DNA from 2 places in the Salinactinospora qingdaonensis genome. Region 2 is predicted to be linked to the other one. Evidence: predicted binding sites of a transcription regulator. Region 2 holds the regulator's gene; the other holds the start of a gene.
The links. The regulator LexA, encoded in region 2, represses DNA repair genes until DNA is damaged. The targets are predictions, from matches to a motif close to TCGAACANNTGTTCGA.
Positions count from the first base shown of each region.

Region 1: the regulator LexA is predicted to act here: its motif matches at 1,778-1,793, upstream of ruvC (crossover junction endodeoxyribonuclease RuvC).

Region 1 covers NZ_BAABDD010000011.1:39,119-43,511, reverse strand. Annotated here, with positions in the region: gene ABD848_RS13450 (YebC/PmpR family DNA-binding transcriptional regulator) at 1-447, shown strand, start outside; gene ABD848_RS13445 (DUF4282 domain-containing protein) at 1,185-1,508, shown strand; gene ruvC (crossover junction endodeoxyribonuclease RuvC) at 1,845-2,411, shown strand; gene ruvA (Holliday junction branch migration protein RuvA) at 2,414-3,034, shown strand; gene ruvB (Holliday junction branch migration DNA helicase RuvB) at 3,059-4,126, shown strand.
Region 2 covers NZ_BAABDD010000001.1:89,170-93,562, reverse strand. Annotated here, with positions in the region: gene ABD848_RS00380 (hypothetical protein) at 1-400, shown strand, start outside; gene ABD848_RS00375 (alpha/beta hydrolase) at 439-1,518, opposite strand; gene lexA (transcriptional repressor LexA) at 1,621-2,403, opposite strand; gene ABD848_RS00365 (LysM peptidoglycan-binding domain-containing protein) at 2,861-3,268, shown strand; gene nrdR (transcriptional regulator NrdR) at 3,697-4,155, shown strand; gene ABD848_RS00355 (vitamin B12-dependent ribonucleotide reductase) at 4,305-4,393, shown strand, end outside.

The sequences.
Region 1 (4,393 bases), on a different contig from region 2:
TGTGTCACCGACAACCGCAACCGCGCCGCCTCCGACGTCCGTTCGGCTGTCACCCGCAACGGCGGCTCCATGGGCGACGCCGGCTCGGTGACCTATCTGTTCAACCGTAAGGGCGTCGTGTTGGTGCCCAAGGACAACGCCACCGAGGACGACATCATGCTCGCGGTGGCCGACGCCGGCGCCGAGGACGTCAACGACCTGGGGGAGACCTTCGAGATCATCTCCGAAGCCACGGATCTCAGCGCCGTTACCGCCGCGCTGCGCGAAAACGGCGTGGAGTACGACTCCGCCGAGGTGAACTTCCTTCCCAGCATGGAGGTCCCGTTGGAGGAGGAGACCGCGAAGAAGGTTATGCGCATCGTCGATGTCCTTGAGGACGCCGACGACGTCCAGAACGTCTACACCAACGCCGACATCTCCGACGAGGTGATGGAAAAGATCGGCTAGCGCTGTTGTGAGCGCTGCGCGCCCGGTGCGGTGACCGAGGCACGAGCCCTGTGCGAGCGCCACGGCACCGGGCGTCTTTCGCTGTTCACACGGGACTGCCCCACCTATCCTTCCCGTCCTTCCCGCGTACGCGGAAGCCTGCGATGCGGCGTGGCTTCGGGGCGAGGGACGAGCGGCGGGAAACGCCACCACCCACCCCACACCCGACGTGACACCCCTAGGCAGCCTCCGTTCCGGACGCTGGCGCTGGGGGTGCTAGCAGGCAGCGGGGTGAGCCGCAGCGCAGGACCGCGGGCGGTCGGTGAAACGGTGTTGCTTCGGGCTGCGGGGCTCGCCCAACTGTCGCCGTTCTCGCCTTCTCTTTGACGACGGCCGCTCCAGCTCCCAGAGCCGGGTCCCAGCGAGCTGGACCTCTCGCCCTCCTTTCCTTGGCTGTGCTGACTGCGTTGGCCGCAGTGCGCCTGCGGCGGCAGCGTCACCGGCTGCCTGCCAGGCCGGCTGCCAGGTTTTGTTGGGGCGCTACAGGCACAGCGACCGGCGGTACGATTCCCCCGACGTTCCGTGCCTTTTGACGTTAGAAAACGAGATTTATGGCTACCCCTTACCCGCCGGACCCCGGCCAGCAGCCCCCTTACAATCAGCCGCCGCACGGGATGCCTCCCCCGGGGATGCCACCCCAAGGCCCCCCGCCGCAGGGGCCGCCCCCGCCGGGGCCGCCGCCCGGCCCTCCTCTTGGCATGGGCGGGTACCCCTCGCCCCCCGACAAGGGGTTCTTCGGTGCGCTCTTCGACTTCAACTTCGACTATTTCGTGACGTCGAAAGTCATCAAGGTTCTCTACGTGCTCGGTATGGTCGCCGTCGCTTTGAGCACGTTGATATCCCTAGTCAGCGCGTTCGTGGTCATGGGCGACACGCCAGGGATGGGCATCGTGTTGCTCGTCGCGACCCCCATCTTGGGCATGATCTATCTGATCCTGTTGCGGATCTGGATGGAACTGCTGATCGTCATCTTCAAGATCGGTGAGGATCTGCGCGCCATGCGGGAACGCGGCGGTTTCTAGCCCCCAGCGCCGTACGCCGGTGGGGGCGCGCAGCGTCCTCACCGGTCGAACCGCGCCGTTTCGGCTGCCTGTCTCGACGGCTTTTCCACCGGCCAGGGCAGGGCGTCGGGCCGATTCCCGCGCCTCGCCCCTGCGCCTGTCGTCTCTCGCCCTCCCGGTTGCCGGAGGCACCACCCCATCGGCCGAAGACGATTCGGAAAACGGTCCGCCGTGATCCGGCGGTGGCGCGCCGACGTGTCCCACGTGACAGCGCTGCCGGATAGGCTTTCGCGAACGGGCGTTCGAGGTCAGTCAGGTGCGGCCCGGGGTGCAGCCGAAAGGACGGGAGACGAGCGAGTGCGGGTGCTGGGAGTCGATCCGGGACTGACCCGGTGCGGCATAGGCGTCGTCGACGGAGCCATCGGCCAGCCCTTGGCATTCGTGGCCGCCGGTGTGGTGCGGACCCCAGCCGAGGAGGAGTTGCCGCGTCGCCTGCTCGGCATCGAGCAGGGGCTAGAGGAGTGGCTTGACACCTACCGTCCCACCGCTGTCGCCGTCGAGCGCGTCTTCGCCCAGCACAATCTCAGTACCGTCATGGGCACCGCCCAGGCCGCGGCCGTGGCCATGACGTGCGCGGCCCGCCGCGAGCTGCCGGTGGCGCTGCACACCCCCAGTGAGGTCAAGGCCGCCATCTCCGGGAGCGGTCGGGCCGATAAGACCCAGGTAGGGGGAATGGTGACCCGACTGCTCAGGCTCGACGGCCCGCCCCGGCCCGCCGACGCCGCCGACGCGGTGGCCCTGGCCATCTGCCACATCTGGCGCGGCGGCGCGCACGCCCGGGTGGCCAAAGCCCAAGAAGAGTTCGCCCGTAAGGTCGAGTCGGCCCGCGCTGCCCGGCACTATGGACAGGGGAGGCACAAGTAACCGTGATCGCTTTTCTCAGCGGCCGAGTCGCCGCCCGTGGTGCCGAGTCCGCCGTCATCGAGGTCGGAGGGGTCGGCATGACGGTGCGGTGCACACCGGCCACCCTGGCGGGGCTCCAGGTGGGCGAGACCGCAACGGTCGCCACGTCGCTGGTCGTGCGGGAGGACTCGCTTACGCTCTACGGGTTCGCCGACGATGACGAGCGCGACGTCTTCGAGCGCGTGCAGTTGGCCAGTGGGGTGGGGCCGCGGTTGGCGCTGGCCGTCCTCGCCGTGTTGACCCCCGACACGCTGCGCCGCGCTGTCGCCGCAGAGGATACGGGGGCGCTGACCCGCGTTCCCGGCATCGGTCGCAAGGGCGCCCAACGCATCGTGTTGGAGTTGCGCGACAAGCTGGGACCGCCCGCCGAGGAGCCCGCTGCCACCGAGGAGGAGGGCGCTGCCGCGCCGGTGTTCGGTGCCAACGCCGCCTGGCGCCCCCAGGTGGTGGCCGGTCTGGTCAACCTGGGCTGGTCCACCAAGGACGCCGAGGCTGCGGCCTCGGCTGTGGCCGCCGACGCGGGCGAGGAGACCGACGTCTCGGTCCTGCTGCGCAGCGCGCTGCGCAAACTGAGCCGAGCCTGATGCTGACAGGAGGCGCGAACAGTCATGAGTGAGCACGAGCGCGAGCTCGTCTCCCCTGACGCCGATGGGGACGACCGCGCCATCGAAGGCGCGCTGCGGCCCAAGCGCCTGGAGGACTTCGTAGGACAGCGGCGGGTGCGCGAACAGCTTTCCCTGGTGTTGCGCAGCGCCCAGCGCCGCGGGCGCACGCCAGACCACGTGCTGATGTCGGGGCCGCCGGGGTTGGGCAAGACGACACTGGCGATGATCATCGCCGCCGAACTGGGGGCCTCGCTGCGCATCACCTCAGGGCCGGCCATTGAGCGCTCCGGGGACCTGGCGGCGGTGCTGTCGACGCTGCACGAGGGTGAGGTGCTCTTCCTCGACGAAATCCACCGCATGGCGCGACCGGCTGAGGAGATGCTCTATGTCGCCATGGAGGATTTCCGGGTCGACGTCATGGTGGGCAAGGGGCCCGGGGCCACGGCCATCCCGCTCGACATCGCCCCCTTCACGCTTGTAGGCGCGACCACGCGGGCGGGACTGTTGCCGCCGCCGCTGCGGGACCGTTTCGGTTTCGTCGCACACATGGACTTTTACCATCCCGAGGAGTTGGAGACGATCCTCAACCGTTCGGCGGGGCTTCTCGGGGTCGATCTGCATCCGGAGGCGGCCAGGGAGGTGGCGGGGCGATCCCGCGGCACGCCGCGTATCGCCAACCGGCTGCTGCGCCGGGTGCGCGACTACGCCGAGGTTCACGGCAACGGTGAGCTGTCGCTGGAGGTGGCCCAGGCCGCGCTACAGCTCTACGAAGTCGACCAGCAGGGGCTGGATCGTCTCGACCGGGCCGTGCTGTACGCGCTGCTGCGCCGGTTCCGCGGTGGCCCGGTGGGACTGTCCACGCTCGCGGTGTCGGTGGGGGAGGAGTCCGAGACTGTGGAGTCGGTGGCCGAACCGTTCCTGGTGCGCTCGGGCTTCATCGCCCGCACCCCGCGCGGCCGGGTGGCCACCCCCGAGGCGTGGTCGCACATGGGGCTGACGCCGCCGCCCGATGCCGCTTTCGGGGTGGCGAGCTTGTTCGATGAAGCGGGTCAACCCACGACGGATCAGTAGGGGGCCGCGGGGTGTGCCGAGCGCGTTGACGTGAGAGTGGGACAACAGACACCGAACCGTTAACCTCTGGGGGTTCGCAGCTCACCGTTGTTACAGCGGCAGCATAAGCTGGAGGGACAACCTCAGGCGGGAGCCTCGCGATTGTTCGGGGCGCGCGCGTGAATCTAGACTGCGCATGCCGTGACCGGCGGTCGGCCCGTTCGGCGCAGTGGCGCATGCCGACCGCGCGTGGTGGCACGTGATACGGCCACCGCCGCAGATTCCTAG
Region 2 (4,393 bases):
CCCGCAGGCCCCGCAGTCGTGGGAGGCGCGCCAGTGCCAGTGGAGCACCCCCAAGGACAGCCGCCGGGTCCCCTCCGACGCCCTCGTCCTGCTCTCCCGCTACGAGGATCAGTTCGGGATCTCGGGGCAAGATGCCGCTTCCCAAGATCTAGCGCAGCGATCCGAGCAGTTCGACACTTCGGCGCTGGATGACCTGGGAGATGAAGCTCTCACCTGGTATGACTCGCAAAACGAGGCTGGGTGTGTGGGCACACGGCTATCCAACCTGGTGTTCTCGATCTGCTACACCTCGGCTACCAACTACTACTACACCGAGACTCTGCCCCCCGATGAGGCCATCGCTGAGGCGGAGAAGCTGACCCGCGAGGTCGTTGCCACGGTGCGCGACAGCGGCTCTTGAGCGCCGATGTGACCCGGCCTCTCGCGCGCCGGGTCACATCACAGGCTCTCGTTGAGGAACCGCCTGACCGCGGGGGCGACGTCGGGGGAGAAGGGACGGTCCTCATCGAGCACAGCGGCGCCGGGGGAGTCGTCGTACATGCGCAGGATGTGGTCGGCGCCTTCGAGATCGACTCGCCGCGCGTTGGACAACCCTGTCATGAGCCGGTCAACTTCGGATTCGGTGACCTGGGAGTCGGCTGTTCCCCACAGCACGAGAGAGTTCACCTCCGAGGGCACCTGCTGCGCTAGGCGTACGGGGTCCATGGCGTCGATCTGGCGCAGGAACGGTGCGACGCTGGGGTTGAACAGCGGCTCGATCTGCGGAGGAAGGTCCTCGGGCAGCGACTCTCCGGCGCGGAGGCGCGCAACCGAGTACCGGGTGTCAGAGAGCCACTTCGTCGCCGTGGGGGCGTCCAGTGCTCCCTGGCTTTCGGCGGTGCGGATTCGTTCGGTCAGTTGGCGATCGATGAGGTCGAGGTAGCGGTCGCCGACCGGTGCGACGAGGATGAGCCCGGTGGGCGGGTGCTCGTCGATGACGTGGGTAGAGCGCAGCGCGAAGATGCTGCCCTCGCTGTGTCCGACCACCAGCAGCCGGGAGGTGTCGATTTCGGGTTGGGAGGCGAGGCGGGCGTAGGCGTGGATCATCTCGCTCTCGAACACGTCGTAGCCGACCGGCTCGTCGGGGGAGCGAGAGGCGTGGCCGGTTTCGCCGGAGCCGAGTTTGTCGTAGCGCAGTGAGGCCACGCCCGCCTGCGCCAGGACCCGCGCGAGGTTGGCGTTGGTGTCGGCGTTGGGGCGGGCCTCGCTGTTGCCGTCGCGGTCGGTGGGGCCACTGCCGGAGATGATCAGCGCGCCGGGAAGCGGGCCGTCGGCGTTGTCGGGAACGGCGAAGGTTCCGTGCAGCGTGTCCGGGCCGCTGGTGAAAGTGATGTCGTGTTCGGTTACCGCGGGCGCCGGAGCGGGGGAGGTGGTCTGGGACGGCGGGTCTCCCTGTGGCGCGCAGCCGGTCACGAACAGAGCGAGACAGCCCAGAGCCAGGACGAGGCAGCGGCGTATTACGGCCAGAGAGCGCGACATGTCCCCTACCGTAGTCCGCGCTGGAGCCACCCGTTGCGGCGCCACTGTCTCGGGCTGATTCGCCCTGAGGTCACGGGAGTGTGCCGAATTGAAGCGAAGGCGTTACACCTTGCGCAGTACCGCGACGACCTTGCCGAGAATGGTCGCCTGGTCGCCGCTGATGGGCTGGTACTCCTCGTTGCGTGGCAGCAGCCAGACATGGTCGCCGTCGCGTTTGAACGCCTTGACCGTGGCCTCGTCATCGATGAGGGCGGCCACGATGTCGCCGTTGTTGGCCTCGGGCTGTTGACGGACAACGACCAGGTCACCGTCGTTGATGGCGGCTTCGACCATGGAGTCGCCGACCACGTTGAGCATGAACAGCCGGCCCTCGCCCACAAGCTGCTTGGGCAGCGTGAAGACGTCCTCGACGGACTCCTCGGCCAGCACCGGCCCGCCGGCGGCGATGCGCCCCAGCACGGGAACGTCGGTCGAGCGCTCGGCATCGGCGGCGTGATCGAAGTGCAACTCGTCCCATGAGCGCACGGGGGGCTGGCCCGGAATGCGAATTTCCACCGCACGTGGGCGGTTCTGATCGCGGTGCAGGTAGCCCTTACGTTGCAACACCTTCAATTGGTGCGCGACACTAGAAGGGCTCGACAGCCCCACCGCGTCACCGATCTCCCGGATGGACGGCGGGTAGCCACGTTGCTGCACGTAACGATGGATGACGTTCAGGACACTCTGCTGACGATCCGTGAGTTTCGGAGTGGCGTCCGACTGTGTCGTTGAGGTCTGCTCGGCGTCGGTCCCCCCCGCGCCGATATCAGTGGCAGTGGGCCGGAGTGCGGTGACGGCCTTTCCACCCGTGTGAGGTTCCTGCGTCACGTGGTTCTCCTCCGGCACGTCCGGCCTCCTCGGCGGGTCGGTGTGGGGTGTCAGGCGTCCACCGCCATCGGCGGTGTGACAGCGGTATCTCGATGCGATGTCGTGCGCGCGACGAGGTCGGTGTATCGCAAGTACAGCGTGTCCAAGGTTAGTGCCCTAACAGAGCGATATCAAACAAACGTTCGAGATGGTGCTGAAAAATTCGTCAGGATACGGTAGTAATCGAACGTCAGTTCTATTGGGTTCGCGTTCAAAGGTGAAGACAGTGTGTACAGTCGGATCTGCGTCCGCGGCTGCCGCCGTGCCCGAGGCACCGTTGCCCCCAAAAAACCTAGGCCCCGGTCATGATCCCGCTGGGGCGGATCGTCGCTCGCCGTCACACGCCCAGCGTTCCGTGCTGCGGGTGGTTCACTCCGCGCCCGAGACCGAGGTTTACGACTGGTCCGTTGACGTCCCCGAGTGGGCGGGAGGAGCCGTGAGCACCCCCAGCGGCGGTTCGTCCGCCACAATCCTGCCCTCCGTCGAAGGGCTGCCCGATCTCTCCGCGCCTCCTTCCCCTCCCCGCGGTCCGCGGTTGACCCGTCGCGGTCGTCTCGTGCTCGTCAGCGCGCTGGCTACCGCGCTCACGGCGGGCTTCGCGCTCACGGTGGTGCTGACCATGGCGCTTGGGACCTCCGCGGCCGGAGCCTCCACCGAGTCAGATGAGCTCGACACCTCATCGTCGACGATCGTGGTCGAAGACGGTGACACGTTGTGGGAGATCGCGCAGCGAATACGCCCCAACCACGACCCCCGCAGCACGGTTTACGAGCTCGTCGAGATCAACGACCTCAGCGACACCAGAATCGACCCGGGCCAAGTGCTGCTACTGCCCTCCTCCTGACCTCAGCCCCGGCGGCATCGCATCGGTGTGGCGCCGCGCGATGGCCGGCACCCATGCGACATGGGACAGCAGAGGTTGCCCTCCCACCCCCCTCGCGCTCGTGGGAAGTTTCACCTGGGCGGCCTAAGCCGACACGCTCAGGCGCGCCGCCTCGCCAAACCTGCCTGACTCCGCCATGATGACCTGCACTTCAACCGCGACGACCGGTGGTTTCCGGCGGCCGACGGCTCGACAGTGAAGGTAATTTCCCCACAATATCTAGTGGGCTACTGGAACAACCCACCCAGAAATTGTGCTTTAGTGGGTGGCAGATCAAACGTTCGCCATTGCCGCCACGGCGGAGGGCCGGCGCGCCCGCCGGCCGCCTCCGCCGTTGGGGCCAGCGACGGGGAAGCCAGCCATGCGCACACGGGGGGAGGCGTGCCAGCGTGCACTGTCCGTTCTGCCGCCACCCTGACACGCGGGTGATCGACAGCCGCTCCACCGACGACGGCGCGGCCATCCGGCGCCGACGCTCCTGTGCGGAGTGCGGGCGGCGTTTCACCACCCAAGAGACTGTGCTGCTTATGGTCGCCAAACGGTCTGGCGTGACCGAGCCGTTCTCGCGCGCCAAGATCATCGCCGGCGTGCGCCGCGCCTGTCAGGGACGTCCCGTCTCTGAGGATGCGCTCGCTCTCTTGGGCCAGCGGGTCGAAGAGTCGATTCGAGGCCGGGGGAGCGCCGAGGTACCCGCCCACGAGGTCGGACTGGCCATCCTCGGGCCGCTGCGCGACCTCGACGAGGTGGCCTACCTGCGCTTCGCCTCGGTGTATCGCAACTTCGCGTCGCTGGAGGACTTCGAACGCGAGATCGCCGGCCTGCGGGCCGAGCGTGACGGGCCGGCCTAGCCGGTCTCCATCGGCGCATGGTGCCGCCGTGGGCGCCGGGCTGGCGAGCGCCCGAACAGCACCACCGCGCGAACGCGCGTATGGGGCACTCACAAAGTGCCTTGTGAGATGGCGTTAACCGGGTATGGGCAAACCACAAGGGGAACGAGATGACCGAGACGACCAGCGGAGCATCGGCGCGCAAAGGCAAGCAGTCCCAGCGCAAAGGCTTGAAGATGCAGCGTATTTTCACCACACC